DNA from 3 places in the Streptomyces sp. NPDC012935 genome. Region 1 is predicted to be linked to each of the others. Evidence: riboswitches for the same ligand, from Rfam matches in the RefSeq annotation. Region 1 holds a riboswitch; each other region holds the start of a gene.
The links. A riboswitch is a leader RNA that binds a small molecule or an ion and turns the genes downstream of it on or off. The one in region 1 is predicted to bind thiamine pyrophosphate.
Positions count from the first base shown of each region.

Region 1 (5,807 bases):
TTGCCGCCGACGTCCCGCTGCGGGAACAGCTGATGGTCCTGGAACATCAGCCCGACCTCCCGCTTGTGCGCGGGCACCCCCGCCTGGTCCCGCCCGTCGAGCAGCACCCGGCCCTCGTCCATCGGCTGGAGCCCGGCCACCACCCGCAGCAACGTCGACTTACCGCTGCCGCTCGGCCCCAGCACGCAGACGATCTCGTGCTCGGCGACGTCGAGGCCGACCGCGTCCAGCACGGCACGTCCGCCGAACCGTACCGTCGCGTCCGCAAGGCTCAGCAGCATCTAGAACTCCCCGGTCCGGTCGGTGCGCAGCCGCTCCAGCACCAGCAGCGCCACCGCGCACACGATCATCAGAATCGTCGAAAGGGCCATCGCCTGCCCGTAGTTGAGATCACCGGCCCGCCCGAGCAGCTTCGCCACGGCCACCGGCAGCGTCGGGTTGTCGGGCCGCGCGATGAACACGGTCGCCCCGAACTCCCCCAGCGACACCGCGAACGCGAACCCGGCCGCGATCAGCAGCGCCCTTCGCACCATCGGCAGGTCCACCTCACGCCAGACCCGCCACGGTGACGCCCCCAGCACCGAAGCCGCCTCGCGCAGCCGCTGGTCCACGGCGCGCAGCACGGGCAGCATGGTCCGCACGACGAAGGGCACGCCGACCAGCGCCTGCGCGAGCGGGACGAGGATCCACGTACTTCTGAGGTCCAGCGGCGGCTCGTCCAAGGCGATCAGGAACCCGAAGCCGACCGTCACCGCGGACACCCCGAGCGGCAGCATCAGCAGTGCGTCGAAGCCCCGAACGAACCGGCCCGCGTCCCGTCGGGTCAGCGCGGCCGCGGCCAGACCACCGATCAGCACGGCGATGGCGGTGGCCACGACGGCGTACTGCAGGGAATTGCCGATCGCCTCGATGGGCGGGACGAGGAAGACGCCGCCGTCGGCACTGGTCAGCGCCCGGTAGTAGCCGAAGTCGGGCGCGTCCAGCGAGCGCTGCACCAGCACGGCGAGCGGCAGCACCAGGAGTACGGCGACGACGACCAGGACACCGGCCAGCAGCGACCACTGCCCCGCCCCGCGCGGCCGCCGCGCGGTCACCGACGCGTCCACCAGGCGCAGGGCGCTCTCCCGCCGCCGTACCGTCCAGGCGTGCACGGCGAGGATCGCGCCGACGGCGAGGAACTGGACGATCGTCAGGACGGCCGCCGTGGACAGGTCGAAGATCTCGGATGTCTGGCGGTAGATCTCGACTTCGAGCGTCGAGAACGTCGGACCGCCGAGGATCTGCACCACGCCGAAGGAGGTGAAGGTGAACAGGAAGACCATCAGCGCGGCGGCGGCCACGGCGGGCCCGAGCGCAGGGAGGGTGACGGTCCGCCAGGCAGTGAGACGTGACGCCCCCAGCATCCGTGCGGCCTCCTCCTGCCGCGGGTCGAGCTGCGCCCACAGCCCGCCGACCGTCCGTACGACGACGGCGTAGTTGAAGAAGACATGCGCGAGCAGGATGGCCCACACGGTGGTGTCGAGCCGCACGCCCCACAGCTCGTCCAGGAGTCCGCCGCGGCCGACGAGCGCGAGGAACGCCGTACCGACGACGACCGTCGGCAGCACGAACGGGACGGTCACCACGGCCCGCAGGATCTGCTTGCCGGGGAAGTCGAAGCGGGCGAAGACGTAGGCGCCCGGCAGCGCGATCAGCAGGGTCAGGGCGGTGGAGGCGAGCGCCTGCCACGTGGTGAACCACAGGACGTGCCGGACGTCGGACTGCCCGAGCACGTCCAGGAGGCGCCCGAACTGCCAGACCCCGTCGACCTTCAGGCCGCGCGCGACGATCGCGGCGACGGGAAGGGCGAAGAAGACCGCGAAGAACGCGACGGGCACGGCGATGAGGCCGAACCGCACCGCCGCGCTCCGCGCGCGTCCCCTTCGGAAGGCGCCCTTGCGGGGGGCTACTTCAGTACGAGCGAGGTCCACGACTTGACCCAGTCGTCACGGTTGTCGGCGACCTTCGCCGGGTCCAGGGTCTCTGGATTCTCGGCCTGCGGGCCGTACTTCGAGAACTCCTGCGGCACCTGGGCGCCCTCGACCACGGGGTAGACGAACATGTTGAGCGGCATGTCCTCCTGGAACGTCCTGGTGAGCAGGAAGTCGAGGAGCGCCTTGCCGCCCTCGGTGTTCTGGGCGTTGCTGAGCAGACCCGCGTACTCGACCTGCCGGAAGCAGGTGCCGCTCGCGACACCCGTCGGCGCGGTCGCCGGCTTCGGATCGGCGTAGATCACCTCGGCGGGCGGGGACGAGGCGTACGACACGACGAGCGGACGGTCGGCCTTGGCCTTCTTACCGCCGGCCGAGCCGGAGAACTCCTCGTTGTAGGCCTGCTCCCAGCCGTCGACGACCTTGACGCCGTTGGCCTTCAGCTTCTTCCAGTAGTCCTGCCAGCCGTCGTCGCCGTACTTGGCGGCGGTGCCGAGCAAGAAGCCGAGGCCGGGCGAGGAGGCGGAGGCGTTCTCGGTGACGAGGAGGTCCTTGTACTCGGGCTTGATCAGATCGTCGAACGAGCTGGGCGGGGTCAGCTTGTGCTTGCTGAAGTACGCCTTGTCGTAGTTGACGCAGATGTCGCCGGTGTCGACCGGGGTGACCCGGTGCTTGTCCTGGTCGGCCAGGTACTCGGCCTTGATCTTGTCCGCGCCCTTCGGCTCGTACGACTGGAACAGCCCGTTGTCGAGCGCCCGCGAGAGCAGGGTGTTGTCGACGCCGAAGAAGACGTCGCCCTGCGGGTTGTCCTTGGTGAGGACGGCCTTGTTGACGGCCTGCCCCGCGTCGCCGTCCTCCAGGACCCTGACCTTGTAGCCGGACTGCTTCTCGAAGGCGGCGAGGACGCTCTTCGAGACGGCCCACGAGTCGTGGCTGACGAGCGTGACGGTCTTGGACCCGCCGCTGCCGTTGCCGCTTCCGGCGTCGGACGACCCGCACGCGGACAGCGCGGGCAGGGCGACGAGGCCCAGCCCGACGGCCAGGGCCATGGTCTTCACCGTGGACTTCTTGGTGATGCTCACTAATTCCTCCTGGGGGTGACCAGGAAGAGACGCGGCCCTGCCCGGAACCCTTGGGAAGGCTCCGGGCAGGGCGCAACAGCTCGAGTGGTGACCGATCTCCCTACCCAGAATGACCTGGGCCAGGTTCGGAGGGTCTGCGGCCGATGCCGCACTCTCAGCGCTGTGGCGCTCCCCTGTCGGAATATGAAGATGTATTTACGCCATATGAAAATGTACCTACGGCGGTCAGACTACCGTTCGGTCGCGGCGAGCTGCCCGCACGCCCCGTCGATCTCCTGACCACGAGTGTCCCGAACCGTCACCGGCACACCATGCGCGGCGATGGCCTCGACGAACGCCTTCTCGTCCTCGGGGCGGGACGCGGTCCACTTGGAGCCCGGAGTCGGGTTCAGCGGGATCAGGTTCACATGCACCGGCTTGCCCTTGAGCAGCCGCCCGAGCCGGTCACCCCGCCAGGCCTGGTCGTTGATGTCGCGGATGAGCGCGTACTCGATGGACAGCCGGCGGCCCGACTTGGCGGAGTACCCGAATCCGGCGTCGAGCACCTCGCGCACCTTCCACCGCGTGTTCACGGGGACGAGGGTGTCGCGCAGCTCGTCGTCGGGCGCGTGCAGCGAGATCGCGAGCCGGCACTTGAAGCCCTCGTCGGCGAACCGGTGGATGGCCGGGACGAGACCGACGGTCGAGACGGTGATCCCGCGCTGGGACAGCCCGAGCCCGTCCGGCTCCGGATCGGTCAGCCGCCGGATGGAGCCCACGACCCGGTTGTAGTTGGCGAGCGGCTCACCCATGCCCATGAAGACGATGTTGGACAGCCGAGCGGGCCCACCGGGCACGTCACCGTCCCTCAGCGCCCGCATCCCGTCCACGATCTGATGCACGATCTCGGCGGTCGACAGATTCCGGTCCAGCCCCGCCTGCCCCGTGGCACAGAACGGGCAGTTCATCCCGCACCCCGCCTGGGAGCTGATGCACATGGTCACCCGGTCCGGGTACCGCATCAGCACCGACTCGACGAGCGTCCCGTCGAACAGCCGCCACAGCGTCTTGCGCGTGGTGCCCTGGTCGGTCGACAGATGCCGCACGACCGTCATCAGTTCCGGGAACAGCTCCTCCCGCAGCTTGGCCCGCGCCCCGGCCGGGATGTCGGTCCACTGCTCCGGCTCGTGCGCATACCGCGCGAAGTAGTGCTGCGAGAGCTGCTTGGCACGAAACGGCTTCTCGCCGATCGCAGCGACGACGTCCTTGCGCTCAGCAGGCGTGAGGTCGGCAAGGTGCCGCGGCGGCTTCTTGGCTCCGCGGGGGGCGACGAAAGTGAGTTCTCCGGGTGCAGGCATAACTCTCCCAGTGTCGCAGATCCACTTGGGTGACCTGGGGCTGCCGCTGGCTACGACTGTCGTTAGCAGCCGTCACCGGTCACTGCTGAGCGCCCTCGGACGGCCCACAGACGGCCCAGGTTCGATCACCCGTCGGCTCCCTGCCACTCGTCGAACCGAACCCTGACCTGGTGGTTGCGGTCGCCCTGCCAGTAGACCTCACTGCTGACCAAGGCCCCGAGAGCCGGAAGCTCCATCCCCAGGGGCATCGACGTGATCTCCGCCAGCGCTACGGCGTTCGGCACACCGTCTATACGTATGAAGACCCCGAAAGACTCGCGACCGATGACCTCTCCGGTGATCTTGCTCCCAGACAGGGCCGCGACAGTCGCCACGCAGCCCGCCCACACCGCCTCCGCAGCCGGCACTTCAGGGCCCGCGGACCCACGCGTACACGTCCATCGCTAGATCATGACGCAGCAAGCGCTCAAAAGACGCGGGCACGCCCTGGCAGCCCGGTCCAATCGTTAGACCAGCACCACGCCAGGCTGTTGAGTGCCGCTGCCGTCCACTGTTGTTGCCGTCATTGGCGTCGGCGGGGCTGACGTGTGACCACCGCTCAAGGAGTTCGGTCACGCCCACTCCGGCTACCCCCTCGACTGATGCAATGGCCGGAAGGGTCGCTGGTGCATGCCTGTCCGGCGTTTGTTGGCCGCGGGGCCCAACGGCTTTGGACTGGAACCTGAACGGAGTAGTTTCTCGTGCACATTGCCGACTGAGGCTGCAGTTTTACCCTTATGGGCATTCAACCATGGGTGACTGTGGAACCACCTGATTGCCGCGGCCTTCGCAAGATCATCGTCGACGGCGAGACGGTCGGCAAAGCCTGGTCATTTCGTGAAATGCAAAAGATCCTCCGCCGCCTCGGTTACTCAGAAACGATAGATTTGGAAGATCCGTCATCAATATACTGGCGCGGAGGCGACAGCAAGACATGGCCCGACCACCCGCAGAGAAGGCGCGTAATTATTACATTCATGGTCGCGGGAATGCTCGGATCTTTCATTTTGCACCTGTTTATCGGCTGGCCAGATGCCTTCGACGGACTGACTTTCGCACAACGAATTGTCGGCGCCATATTCATCCTGGCGGGCATGCTGCAGGGTGCGGCGACACTTGCAATCTTTGACTATTGGGGTAGGCGTCAGTCGAAGCTATCTGGAGTAAATGTCCTGATCGGAGCATTGATCGCACTAGGGACCAGTAGCCTCCTCCTGTTCATGTGGTTCGAGGAGAGAGAATATATCACCTTCGTATTGGTGTTTATTTCGCTTTGGGTTTGGTCACTTTGGGCCCTTTGTTTGCTTATCCGAGAAAAGCCTTGGGAGGGAGTTCAGCACCCAAACAGGATTGCCGTCGGGGTGATTGCCACTGCACTC
Region 1 covers NZ_JBIBBC010000007.1:260,363-266,169, reverse strand. The annotation lists gene ACFY5C_RS19685 (ABC transporter ATP-binding protein) at 1-281, opposite strand, end outside; gene ACFY5C_RS19680 (ABC transporter permease) at 282-1,970, opposite strand; gene ACFY5C_RS19675 (thiamine ABC transporter substrate binding subunit) at 1,946-3,019, opposite strand; TPP riboswitch at 3,132-3,237, opposite strand; gene rlmN (23S rRNA (adenine(2503)-C(2))-methyltransferase RlmN) at 3,283-4,389, opposite strand; gene ACFY5C_RS19665 (hypothetical protein) at 4,515-4,763, opposite strand; gene ACFY5C_RS19660 (hypothetical protein) at 5,166-5,807, shown strand, end outside.

Region 2 (5,807 bases), on a different contig from region 1:
TCATCGACTCGGCGGGGAACTGGTCCGCGGGCACCGCCCGGCTGTGGTTCCTCGGTGACTTCACCGACCGCGGCCCGGACGGCATCGGCGTCATCGACCTCGTGATGCGGCTGTCCGCGGAGGCCGCAGCGGCCGGCGGCTACTGCAAGGCCCTGATGGGCAACCACGAGCTGCTGCTCATCGGCGCCAAGCGATTCGGTGACACTCCCGTCAACTCCGGCGCGGGCACCGCCACCTTCCAGGCGGCCTGGCTGCTCAACGGCGGCCAGAAGACCGACATGGACCGTCTCCAGGACCACCATCTGCAGTGGATGTCGCGCCTGGACGCCATGGAAGAGGTCGACGGGCATCTGCTCGTCCACTCGGACACCACCGCCTATCTCGACTACGGCGACTCGATCGAGGCGGTCAACGACACCGTCCGCGAGACGCTCACACGCAATGACGCCGACGAAGTCTGGGATCTCTTCCGAAAGTTCACCAGGCGCTTCTCCTTCCGCGACGAGGGCGGCGCCGACCATGTGCGTTCCCTGCTCGATACGTACGGCGGCACCCGTGTCGTTCACGGCCACAGCCCCATTCCTTACCTGACGGGCGAGGTCGGCTCCGAGGACGGCGAGGACAACACCGGGCCTTTGGTCGAGGGGCCGCACGTCTACGCCGACGGTCTCGCCATCGCGATGGACGGCGGCGTGACCATGGCCGGAAAGCTGCTGGTCCAGCAACTTCCCCTGGATATCTGACCGTTCACGGGGCAGGTGTCGCCCATGGCGGGGTGACGGAAGAGGGCGCAGGCCAGGGCCCAATTTTGGCAAACCCCCTGTCACCGTGTGCCGTGACCGCTCTACCATCGGCTTATCCGTAGCAGGCTCCCCTCCGTTTCTGCCCGACGGCTCGTTGGCATGCGAGCCCCAAGCCCTACGGAGCATCGGGGGATGCACATGAACAGCGTTCCGCAGCACCTGCTGAGCGAGGACCGCCAGGAATACGAGCGGATCCTCGATGAGGCGCTGCGCTCCGCACCACACCGCCCGGAACTGGCCGCTGTCGGTCAGCGGCTCAACCCCGAACAGCTGCGCACGATGGCGCTCAACGCCACCGCTCTGATCACGGCGGCCGCGGCGACCGAGTACCAGCACTACGTGAAGGTCCGCGAGGAACTGCGCCAACCGGCGCCGTCCACCCCGTCCTCCACCCGCGAGTCCGGCTCCTCCGAGTCGGGCTCGGGCGCGATGGGGCTCGCCACGACCATGGGAGAAGTCGCCGAGACAGCCGGCCCGGGCGTCATAGCCGTGCTCGCCGTCCTGGCACCCGTCCTCGCCGGCACCGCCGCGGCGATCTTCCTGCTCGTCGGCTACATCCTCAAGATGTTCGACCCCGAGCCGGCGTTCGCCCAGACGATGCTCACCACCGGTTGGGTGTTCGGCGCCGTGGCAGCGGCCGCCATCCTGGTCGCCGCCGTCGGTCTCCTGCTCACCGCCCTGCGCAACCGTCCTGCGTTCGACGGCGGGCCGTACGGCGAACTGAGCGAGGAAGTCACCCGGGCCAGGGAAGCCTGGCGCGAGGCCCTGCTGGAGCGCGGCGTCCTGCCCTTCCTGCGGGAGGCACTCGCCGACCCCGGCACGGCAGCGGCCCTGGACCGCACGCCACCGTCGACACCGGCCGGCCGCATCCCGAACCTCGGCTACGACCGCCCGGGTTTCAGCAGCCCGGACGACGGCGCCTCCCGAGGCTCGCGGCCGAGCTTCAGCAGCCCGGACTACACGAGCCCGGACTTCGGAGGCCCGGAACACCAGCCGGAGTAGCGCCTCGGCTTGCGCCCCCGCCGCAGGAGAGCCCCGTCCGGGGCCCCCTCCTTCACGACGGAACCCCGGGGAGACCTCCTCGGGGAGGCGCAAGCCGAACAGCTGGGCAGCAGCAACGCCGGCCCACGACGGCAGCACGCCGGACACCGGGGCATCGCGCCCAGGGTCAGGACGTCGACGTCAGTCCGCGAGCGGCAGGTACACCCGGTTACCCGCCGCGGCGAACTCCTTCGACTTCTGAGCCATGCCCTCCTCGATCTCCTCCTTCGACCCGCCGTGTGCGCGGCGGATGTCCTGGGAGATCTTCATCGAGCAGAACTTCGGCCCGCACATGGAGCAGAAGTGAGCCGTCTTGGCGGGCTCGGCCGGGAGGGTCTCGTCGTGGAACTCCCGTGCCGTGTCCGGGTCGAGTGCCAGGTTGAACTGGTCCTCCCACCGGAACTCGAAGCGGGCGTCGGACAGCGCGTCGTCCCACTCCTGCGCACCGGGGTGCCCCTTGGCGAGATCGGCCGCATGGGCGGCGATCTTGTACGTGATGACGCCGGTCTTGACGTCGTCACGGTTGGGCAGGCCCAGGTGCTCCTTGGGCGTGACGTAGCAGAGCATCGCCGTGCCCCACCAGGCGATCATCGCGGCACCGATGCCGGAGGTGATGTGGTCGTACGCGGGCGCGACGTCGGTGGTCAGCGGGCCGAGCGTATAGAACGGAGCTTCATCGCAGATCTCCTGCTGAAGGTCGATGTTCTCCTTGATCTTGTGCATCGGGACGTGACCCGGGCCCTCGATCATGGTCTGTACGTTGAAACGCTTGGCGATCGTGTTGAGTTCCCCGAGCGTCCTCAACTCCGCGAACTGCGCCTCGTCGTTGGCGTCCGCGATCGAGCCGGGCCGCAGGCCGTCGCCCAGCGAGTACGTGACGTCGTAGGCGGCGAGGATCTCGCAGAGCTCCTCGAAGTTCTCGTAGAGGAACGACTCCTTGTGGTGCGCCAGGCACCACGCCGCCATGATCGAGCCGCCGCGCGAGACGATGCCGGTCTTGCGGTTGGCCGTCAGCGGTACGAACGGCAGCCGCACGCCCGCGTGGACGGTCATGTAGTCCACGCCCTGCTCGGCCTGTTCGATGACCGTGTCCTTGTAGATCTCCCAGGTCAGCTCCTCGGCCCGGCCGTCGACCTTCTCCAGAGCCTGGTAGAGCGGCACCGTGCCGATGGGGACGGGGGAGTTGCGCAGCACCCACTCACGGGTGGTGTGGATGTTGCGGCCGGTCGACAGGTCCATGACCGTGTCGGCGCCCCAGCGGGTCGCCCAGGTCATCTTCTCGACCTCCTCCTCGATGGAGGAGGTGACCGCGGAGTTGCCGATGTTGGCGTTGACCTTCACCAGGAACCGCTTACCGATGATCATCGGCTCGATCTCCGGGTGGTTCACGTTCGCGGGCAGCACTGCCCGGCCCGCGGCGATCTCCTCGCGGACCACTTCGGGAGAAACGTTCTCCCGGATGGCCACGAACTCCATCTCGGGAGTGACCTCGCCGCGGCGTGCGTAGGCGAGCTGGGTGACCGCCTCGCCGTCACGGCCGCGGCGGGGCTGACGCGGCCGTCCGGGAAAGACCGCGTCGAGGTTGCGCAGGCCGCCGCGCGGCGAGGTGTGCTTGATGCCGTCGTCCTCGGGACGGACGGGGCGGCCGGCGTACTCCGCGGTGTCGCCGCGGGCGATGATCCAGTTCTCCCGCAGCGGGGGCAGCCCCCTGCGGACGTCGGTGTCGGCGAGCGGATCGGTGTACGGGCCCGAGGTGTCGTACAGCGTGACCGACTGCCCGTTGGTGAGGTGCACCTGGCGGACCGGCACCCGCAGATCGGGGCGTGAACCCTCGACATACGCCTTGTGCCAGCCGATGGACTTCCCGGCCTCCTCGGACTTCTCGTCCTGAACGGAGGCAGGCGTGCGCGCGTCCTTGATGGTCATGAGACCTACTCCCTACGCCGGCATTACCCGGTAACAGGTTCGGCGGTCGACGCAGCCGTATCCGTCTGCCGACGTTTCGTGTGAAACATCACTCGCGATGAGTGATGTTTCATGTGAAACATCGCTGGGACGGAGGTCAGCGCCCTCTCAGCCCGGTGCTCCGAGCTCCCGCGTGTACAAAGGTGGCACCACGCTAGCGTCAATTCGGGCGCGGTGAACAGGGGGCCCCAATCGTTCTTGCGATGATCGGGCGGTGACCACGACGCATGAACCTCCGTACCCACCGCCCGAGCCGCCCCACGGCTCCGGCTCAGGAAGCGGCCCCGGAATCGGCCCCGAGCGGGGCAACGGCCGTACTGACGGCCGGGGTTCGGGGATGCCCGGAGGGAGATACGGCGGTGCTTACGGCCGTGGTCCCGGAGGCGGGAACCAGGACGATCATGCGACTGGGGACGGGGGCTGGCACGAGCACGGCCCCAGATCCGGTGGGCCGCAGAACCACGGCAGCGGGGTCGGCGGTGGCCAGGGGCACAGGCCCGGCCCCGGCGGTCCTCACGAGCGCGGTCCCGAACCCGGCGGCCCACCCGGGCCGGCTCCCGGCCCGGGTGGCGGGCACGGTCACGGCTCCGGGGGCGGTCACGGGCCTGGGTCCGGGGGCGGCCACGGGTCCGGGGGCGGTCACGGGCACGGTCCTGGGTCCGGGGGTCGGCGTGGCGGCGATGACGGGGACGAGAACGGGCACGGGCACTCGCACAGTCATTCCCACGGTCCGGCTGCTCCCGTCTCCAGGCATCTACGCAAGGTCATCGCGGCGGTCCTGATTCCGTTCGCCGCGGCGGTGATGGTGGGGCTCGCGGTGCTGTGGCCGGGCGGTGCCCCGCCGCACGAGCGCACCGGTGTCGGCTTCGACCGGCAGACACAGCAGGCCACGGTCACCAAGGTGGTCGAAGTGAGCTGCAAGGAAGTGGGGGCCTCGGGGGTGCCCCCGACCGGCGACACCTCCACCGCCGAGGGTTCCTCCGCGGTGCAGCAGGAGAGCGGCACCTGCAAGAAGGCGACGATCCGCGTCGACAGCGGCAAGGACAAGGGCCGTACGTTCACGGAGATCGTGCAGCCCGACCAGTCACGACAGTTGCACGAGGGCCAGGAGGTCGTGGTCGCCTACGAGCCCTCCGCACCCAAGGACCTGCAGTACTCGGTCACCGACGTGAACCGGCGCGTCCCCCTGGCCGTGCTCGCCGGCATCTTCGCCATCGCCGTCGTGGTCGTCGGGCGGTTGCGGGGCCTCATGGCACTGATCTCGCTGGCCATCAGCTTCGCGGTGCTCAACTTCTTCATCCTGCCCGCGATCCTCCAGGGCTCGAACCCGCTGGTCGTCGCGGTGGTCGGGTCGAGCGCCATCATGCTGATCGCCCTCTACCTGTGCCACGGCCTGTCGGCCCGTACGTCGGTGGCGGTGCTCGGCACGCTGATCTCGCTGTTGCTGATCGGCATCCTCGGCTCGGTGTTCATCGACTGGGCCGCGCTCACCGGCAACACCGACGACAACACCGGCCTGATCCACGGGCTGTATCCGTCGATCGACATGAGCGGTCTGCTGCTGGCCGGCATCATCATCGGTTCGCTCGGTGTCCTCGACGACGTGACGGTCACCCAGACGTCCGCGGTCTGGGAGCTTCACGAGGCCAACCCGACGATGGGATGGCGCGGGTTGTACCGGGCGGGTATCCGTATCGGCCGCGACCACATCGCGTCCGTCGTCAACACCCTTGTCCTCGCGTACGCGGGTGCCGCGCTGCCCTTGCTGCTGCTCTTCTCGATCGCGCAGAGCGGCGTGGGGACGGTTGCCAACAGTGAGCTGGTGGCGGAAGAGATCGTGCGCACACTGGTGGGCTCCATCGGCCTGGTCGCGTCGGTGCCCGTCACCACGGCCCTCGCGGCCCTGGTGGTCTCGGCCGACCGGCCGGAGAAGGGAGCCGTGCCGGCAGGTACCCAGCCGGTCCCGGCAGGCGGTGTGCCGACCTCGACGGGCGCGCA
Region 2 covers NZ_JBIBBC010000002.1:198,569-204,375, forward strand. The annotation lists gene ACFY5C_RS06235 (metallophosphoesterase) at 1-743, shown strand, start outside; gene ACFY5C_RS06240 (hypothetical protein) at 936-1,805, shown strand; gene thiC (phosphomethylpyrimidine synthase ThiC) at 1,986-3,770, opposite strand; TPP riboswitch at 3,763-3,952, opposite strand; gene ACFY5C_RS06250 (YibE/F family protein) at 4,024-5,807, shown strand, end outside.
Region 2: it holds a riboswitch for thiamine pyrophosphate, as region 1 does, so the genes downstream of both, thiC (phosphomethylpyrimidine synthase ThiC) here and ACFY5C_RS19675 (thiamine ABC transporter substrate binding subunit) in region 1, are expected to answer to the same signal.

Region 3 (5,807 bases), on a different contig from region 1:
CTGGGCGCGGCGCTTCACCTCCGTGCCGCGATTCTCGCTGAGGGCTTGCGCGGGGGTGCCGGGCAGGCTGTCGTCGGGGGTGAAGAGCCACTCCAGCATCTCTTCGTCCGTGAAGCCGTCGTCCCGCAGGAGCGTCAGGGTCCCGGACAGACCCTTGACGACCTTGTCCTCGTCGATGAAGGCGGCGGGGACGTGTAGCGCGCGGTTCTCACCACGGCGTACGGCGATGAGCTGGCCGTCCTTGACCAGCTGCCGGACGCGGGTCACCTCGACGCCGAGCATTTCGGCGATGTCGGGGAGGGTGAGCCAGGCGGGGACGAGAGCATCGGTTTTTGCGTCAATCTCGGTCACGGAACAAGCCTGCCATCTGCCACTGACAGTCGGAAGCCAGGCCGGTCCACCTGGGAGGACCTGTTGGGGTGACGTGCTACGCCACCGCCGCCTTCATCGGCCGCCCCGGATCCCGCAGCAGCTCCGCGTTCACCGGCGTGCCCGCCTCGATCAGCCGTCGGCCCTGCGCCAGGTCCCTGGGTCGGCCCACCGCCAGCAGGGCGACGAGCCGGTCACCCCGCAGCCAGCAGACCGTCCAGGCCGGGCCCGACGGGTCGCCGCGCCACAGCAGCGTGTCGGCGGCGGCGTGATGGCCGGCGTACTGGACGAAGCGGCCGAACTGCTCGGACCAGAAGTACGGCACGGGGTCGTAGATCGCGGAGCTCTCGCCGAGGATGTTCGCGGCGACCGTGCGCGGGCCCTGGAGAGCGTTGTCCCAGTGGTGGACCAGGAGGCGCTCGCCGTACCGTCCCGACGGGAAGGAGGCGCAGTCGCCGACCGCGTAGACGTCCGGTACGGACGTGCGCAGGCGCTCGTCGGCCACGACATCGCCCTGCACCCCGAGCTCGATGCCGGAGTCGGCCAGCCAGGCCGTGGCGGGCCGCGCCCCGATGCCCACCACGACCGCGCCGGCGGCCACCCGCGAGCCGTCGTCGAGGATCACCTCGCCGGGCTCGACGCGCTCCACGCGCGCGTGCGTACGCAGCGCCGTCCCGCTGTCCTCGTACCAGGAGGTCATGGGCGCGGCCACTTCCGCGGGCAGCGCACCCGCGAGCGGCCGGTCGGCGGCCTCCACGACCGTCACCGCGCAGCCCGCCTCGCGGGCCGCCGTGGTGAACTCCGCGCCGATCCAGCCCGCCCCGACGACCACGATGTCGTGCTGCCGGGCCAGCACGGGCCGCAGCCGCTCGGCATCGTCCAGGGTGCGCAGCAGATGCACTCCGGGCACACCCTCCGCTCCCGGCAGCCGGATCGGTTCGGCTCCGGTGGCGAGGACGAGGACGTCGTACGGGACGGGCCCGGCCTCGGTGTCCAGTACGTGCTCGGCGGGGCGCACGCCCAGCACCTCGCGCCCCAGCTGGAGTTCGACACCGAGCGCCTCGAAGTCGACGTCGAAGGCGGAGCCCTCGGCCTTGCCGAGCAGCACGGCCTTGGACAGAGGCGGCCTGTCGTAGGGCTGGTGGGGCTCGGCGCCGATCAGTGTGACGGTGCCGGTGAAACCCTGTTCCCGCAGGGCGACCGCCGTCTGCACGCCGGCCATGCCGGCGCCGGCGACGACCACACGGCGTGCCGCTGACGTGCCCCGTTGCTGCGTCTGCTCGCTCACCTGATCACCATAGACAACTGACTATTTGTCAGTCAGGGGGCGTGCTCAGTGACCTGCTGCACAACCTCGGCCGGAAGCTGCTCCACCACGCTGGTCCCGCTGCCCGACTGCGACTCCCATTCCCAGGTCTCCTCCAGCCGCACCCGCCCGTCGGGAAGCTCGATCACCGTCGACACACAGTGCCCCGACGACGTCGTTCCGTCCCTCTTGAGCTGCACGTACCGGAAGTCCAGCCGGTCGCCTTCCCTGGTGCCCACGAGATGGCCGCGCGCGATGTCGCCACCTGCGTATTCGGCCCAGATCCCGCCGTCCTTCTCGTGGTACGTGAACCGGGTGCGCGTACCCACCTGACCGGGGGCCTGGTCCGCGACAGGGGCGAAAACGAGACCGTCGAGCGAGCGGGCCATGGGCACGGGCTCCCTTACTGAGACTTACGGCGGCGGGCTAGGGTGGCCAACGTAGAGCACTCGCGGGAGCCCGGACGCACCGGGCTGAGAGGGAGGCTGGCGGCCTCCGACCGTACGAACCTGATCCGGGTCATGCCGGCGAAGGGAGGGGCTGGACGCCCATGTCGCGTACGCGAACCACAGACGTCCTCGTCATCGGGGGCGGCATCATCGGCCTGGTCACGGCGTGGCGGGCCGCTGGGCGCGGGCTCACGACGGCAGTCGTGGACCCCGATCCTGGTGGCGGCGCCGCCCAGGTGGCGGCCGGGATGCTGGCCGCCGTCACAGAACTGCATTACGGCGAGCAGACCCTGCTCGGTCTGAACCTCGCCTCGGCCGGCCGTTACCCGGACTTCGTGGCCGAGCTGTCCGACCTGACCGGACATGACCTCGGCTACCGCCGGTGCGGCACGCTCGCCGTCGCGATGGACGCGGACGACCGTGCCCATCTGCGCGACCTGCACGCCCTGCAACGCCGGTCCGGGCTGGACTCCGAGTGGCTGTCCGGGCGGGAGTGCCGGCGCCTGGAGCCGATGCTCGCGCCGGGTGTGCGCGGCGGGCTGCGGGTGGACGGCGACCACCAGATCGACCCGCGGCGGCTGTCCGGGGCGCTGGTGGTCGCGTGCGAGCGGGCCGGAGTGGTCTTCCACCGGGCCTGGGCCGAGCGCTTCGACGTCGTACGGGACCGGGCCGCAGGGGTCACCACGGCGGACGGCACCGAGCTGCGCGCGGACCAGGTCGTCCTCGCGGCCGGCAGCCTCAGCGGGCGTCTGCCCGGGGTTCCGGACGCCGTACTGCCGCCCGTACGCCCCGTGAAGGGGCAGGTGCTGCGGCTGACCGTGCCGAAGCGGTACGCGCCGTTCCTGAGCCGGACCGTGCGGGCCGTGGTGCGGGGCAGCCAGGTGTATCTGGTGCCGCGCCAGAGCGGGGAGCTGGTCGTCGGGGCGACGAGCGAGGAGCTGGGCTGGGACACCACGGTGACCGCGGGCGGGGTCTACGAGCTGCTGCGTGACGCGCACGAGCTGGTGCCGGGCATCACCGAGCTGCCGCTCACCGAGACGCGGGCCGGCCTGCGCCCCGCCTCCCCCGACAACGCTCCGCTGCTCGGCCCTACCGAGCTGGAGGGGCTGTCGATGGCCACCGGGCACTACCGCAACGGCGTGCTGCTCACGCCGGTCACCGGCGACGCCATGGCACACGTCCTGACCACCGGTGAGCTCCCGGACGAGGCCCGCGCCTTCACCCCCAGGCGCTTCGGCGCCGCCGCACTCACGGAGCAGCCCGTATGAGCCTCCCGGTCACCATCTCGGTCAACGGCGAGCGTCGGCAGATCGAGCCGGGCACGGCTCTCGACGCGCTCGTGAAGTCCCTCACCGCGGCGCCCTCCGGAGTGGCCGCCGCCCTCAACGAAACCGTCGTCCCGCGCACGCAGTGGCCGTCGACGTCCCTCTCCGAGGGGGACCGCGTCGAAGTCCTGACCGCCGTCCAAGGAGGCTGAACCATGGCCGACGATCCCTTTGTCATCGGGGGTACGTCCTTCACGTCCCGCCTGATCATGGGCACCGGCGGGGCGCCCAGCCTCGACGTGCTGGAGCGGGCGCTGGTGGCGTCCGGGACGGAGCTGACGACGGTCGCGATGCGGCGGGTGAACGCGTCGGTGCACGGCTCGGTGCTGTCGGTGCTGGAGAAGCTCGGAATCCGGGTGCTGCCGAACACGGCGGGGTGCTTCACAGCGGGAGAGGCCGTGCTGACGGCCCGCCTCGCGCGCGAGGCCCTCGGTACGGATCTGATCAAGCTGGAGGTCATCGCCGACGAGCGGACGCTGCTGCCGGACCCGATCGAGTTGCTGGACGCGGCGGAGACGCTGGTGGACGACGGGTTCACGGTGCTGCCGTACACCAACGACGACCCCGTGCTGGCGCGGAAGCTGGAGGATGCCGGCTGTGCGGCGATCATGCCGCTGGGGTCGCCGATCGGTTCCGGGCTCGGCATCCGCAATCCGCACAACTTCCAGCTGATCACTGAGCACGCGCGCGTGCCGGTGATCCTGGACGCGGGAGCAGGTACGGCGTCGGACGCGGCGCTCGCGATGGAACTGGGGTGCGCGGGTGTGATGCTCGCCTCAGCGGTGACGCGGGCGCAGGAGCCGGTGCTGATGGCCGACGCGATGCGTCATGCGGTGGAGGCCGGGAGGCTGGCCCACCGGGCGGGGAGGATTCCGATGCGGCACTTCGCGGAGGCATCGTCGCCCGTCGAGGGCCTGGCGAGGCTGGACCCGGAGCGGCCCGCGTTCTGAAAGCAGTCCTGAACGCACGTTCGATGGAAAGTCTTCGGCCAATGAGGCGTCCGTCACAGGTCAGCTTCAGTCCCGCCCCGATCCTGGCCGAGGCGGGAGCCGTGTCAGTGTCGGCTCGTACACTCACCTGCGTGGATACGACCCTTCAAGACCCTCTGGTCGGGCAGGTGCTCGACGGCCGGTATCGCGTGGACGCGAGGATCGCGGTCGGCGGGATGGCCACGGTCTACCGGGCCGTGGACACCCGCCTCGACCGTGTGCTCGCGCTCAAGGTGATGCATCCCGCCCTGGCGGTCGACGGGGTGTTCGTCGACCGGTTCATCCGGGAGGCGAAGTCCGTCGCCCGGTTGGCGCACCCGAACGTGGTGCAGGTCTTCGACCAGGGCACCGACGGGTCGTACGTCTATCTCGCCATGGAGTACGTCGCGGGCTGCACGCTGCGTGACGTACTGCGCGAGCGCGGGGCTCTCCAGCCCCGGGCCGCCCTCGACATCCTGGAGCCGGTGCTCGCCGCGCTCGGGGCCGCGCACCGCGCCGGGTTCGTGCACCGGGACATGAAGCCGGAGAACGTGCTCATAGGGGACGACGGCCGGGTCAAGGTCGCCGACTTCGGGCTCGTACGGTCCGTGGACACCGTGACCAGCACCACCGGTGCCGTGCTCGGCACCGTCTCCTATCTCGCGCCCGAGCAGATAGAGCAGCCCGGCGCCGCCGACGCCCGTGTCGACGTGTACGCGTGCGGTGTCGTGCTCTACGAGATGCTCACGGGCGACAAGCCGCACGACGGGGACTCTCCCGCCGTGGTGCTCTACAAGCACCTGCACGAGGACGTCCCGCCGCCCTCCGTGATCGTGCCGGGGCTGGCGTACGAGCTCGACGCGCTGGTCGCGTCGGCCACCGCGCGCACCCCGGACATCCGCCCGTACGACGCCGTGGCCCTGCTCGCGCAGGCCCGGGACACTCGTGCCGCCCTGAGCGCGGACCAGCTGGACGCGGTGCCGCCGCAGGCACTCACGGCGGAGCACAGCAACGCCGACGACCGTACGAGCGTGATCCCGCGTGCGCTGAACATCCAGCGTCCGCTGCCCGTGAACGAGGACGAGCCGGAGCGCGAGGCCGTCTTCAACCGCACCAGCCGGCTGGAGTCGCCGCCACCCCTGCCGCCCCGGCGCCGGTCACGGACGTCGCGCGCTCCGCGCGGGCCGCTCGTCATCGTCGCCGCCGTACTGCTGGCGCTCGGCCTCGGTGCCGGCATCTGGTACATCAACTCCGGCCAGTTCACCAAGGTCCCGCCGCTGCTGTCCAAGACCGAGGCGCAGGCCCGGGACCGGCTGGGGGATTCCGGGCTCGAGGTCGGCAAGGTGGAGCGCGCGTTCAGCGACACCGTCAAGCGCGGCACCGTCATCAG
Region 3 covers NZ_JBIBBC010000005.1:429,565-435,371, forward strand. The annotation lists gene ACFY5C_RS16130 (Rv2175c family DNA-binding protein) at 1-351, opposite strand, end outside; gene ACFY5C_RS16135 (NAD(P)/FAD-dependent oxidoreductase) at 428-1,657, opposite strand; gene ACFY5C_RS16140 (hypothetical protein) at 1,690-2,064, opposite strand; TPP riboswitch at 2,117-2,228, shown strand; gene thiO (glycine oxidase ThiO) at 2,226-3,392, shown strand; gene thiS (sulfur carrier protein ThiS) at 3,389-3,601, shown strand; gene ACFY5C_RS16155 (thiazole synthase) at 3,605-4,399, shown strand; gene pknB (Stk1 family PASTA domain-containing Ser/Thr kinase) at 4,531-5,807, shown strand, end outside.
Region 3: it holds a riboswitch for thiamine pyrophosphate, as region 1 does, so the genes downstream of both, thiO (glycine oxidase ThiO) here and ACFY5C_RS19675 (thiamine ABC transporter substrate binding subunit) in region 1, are expected to answer to the same signal.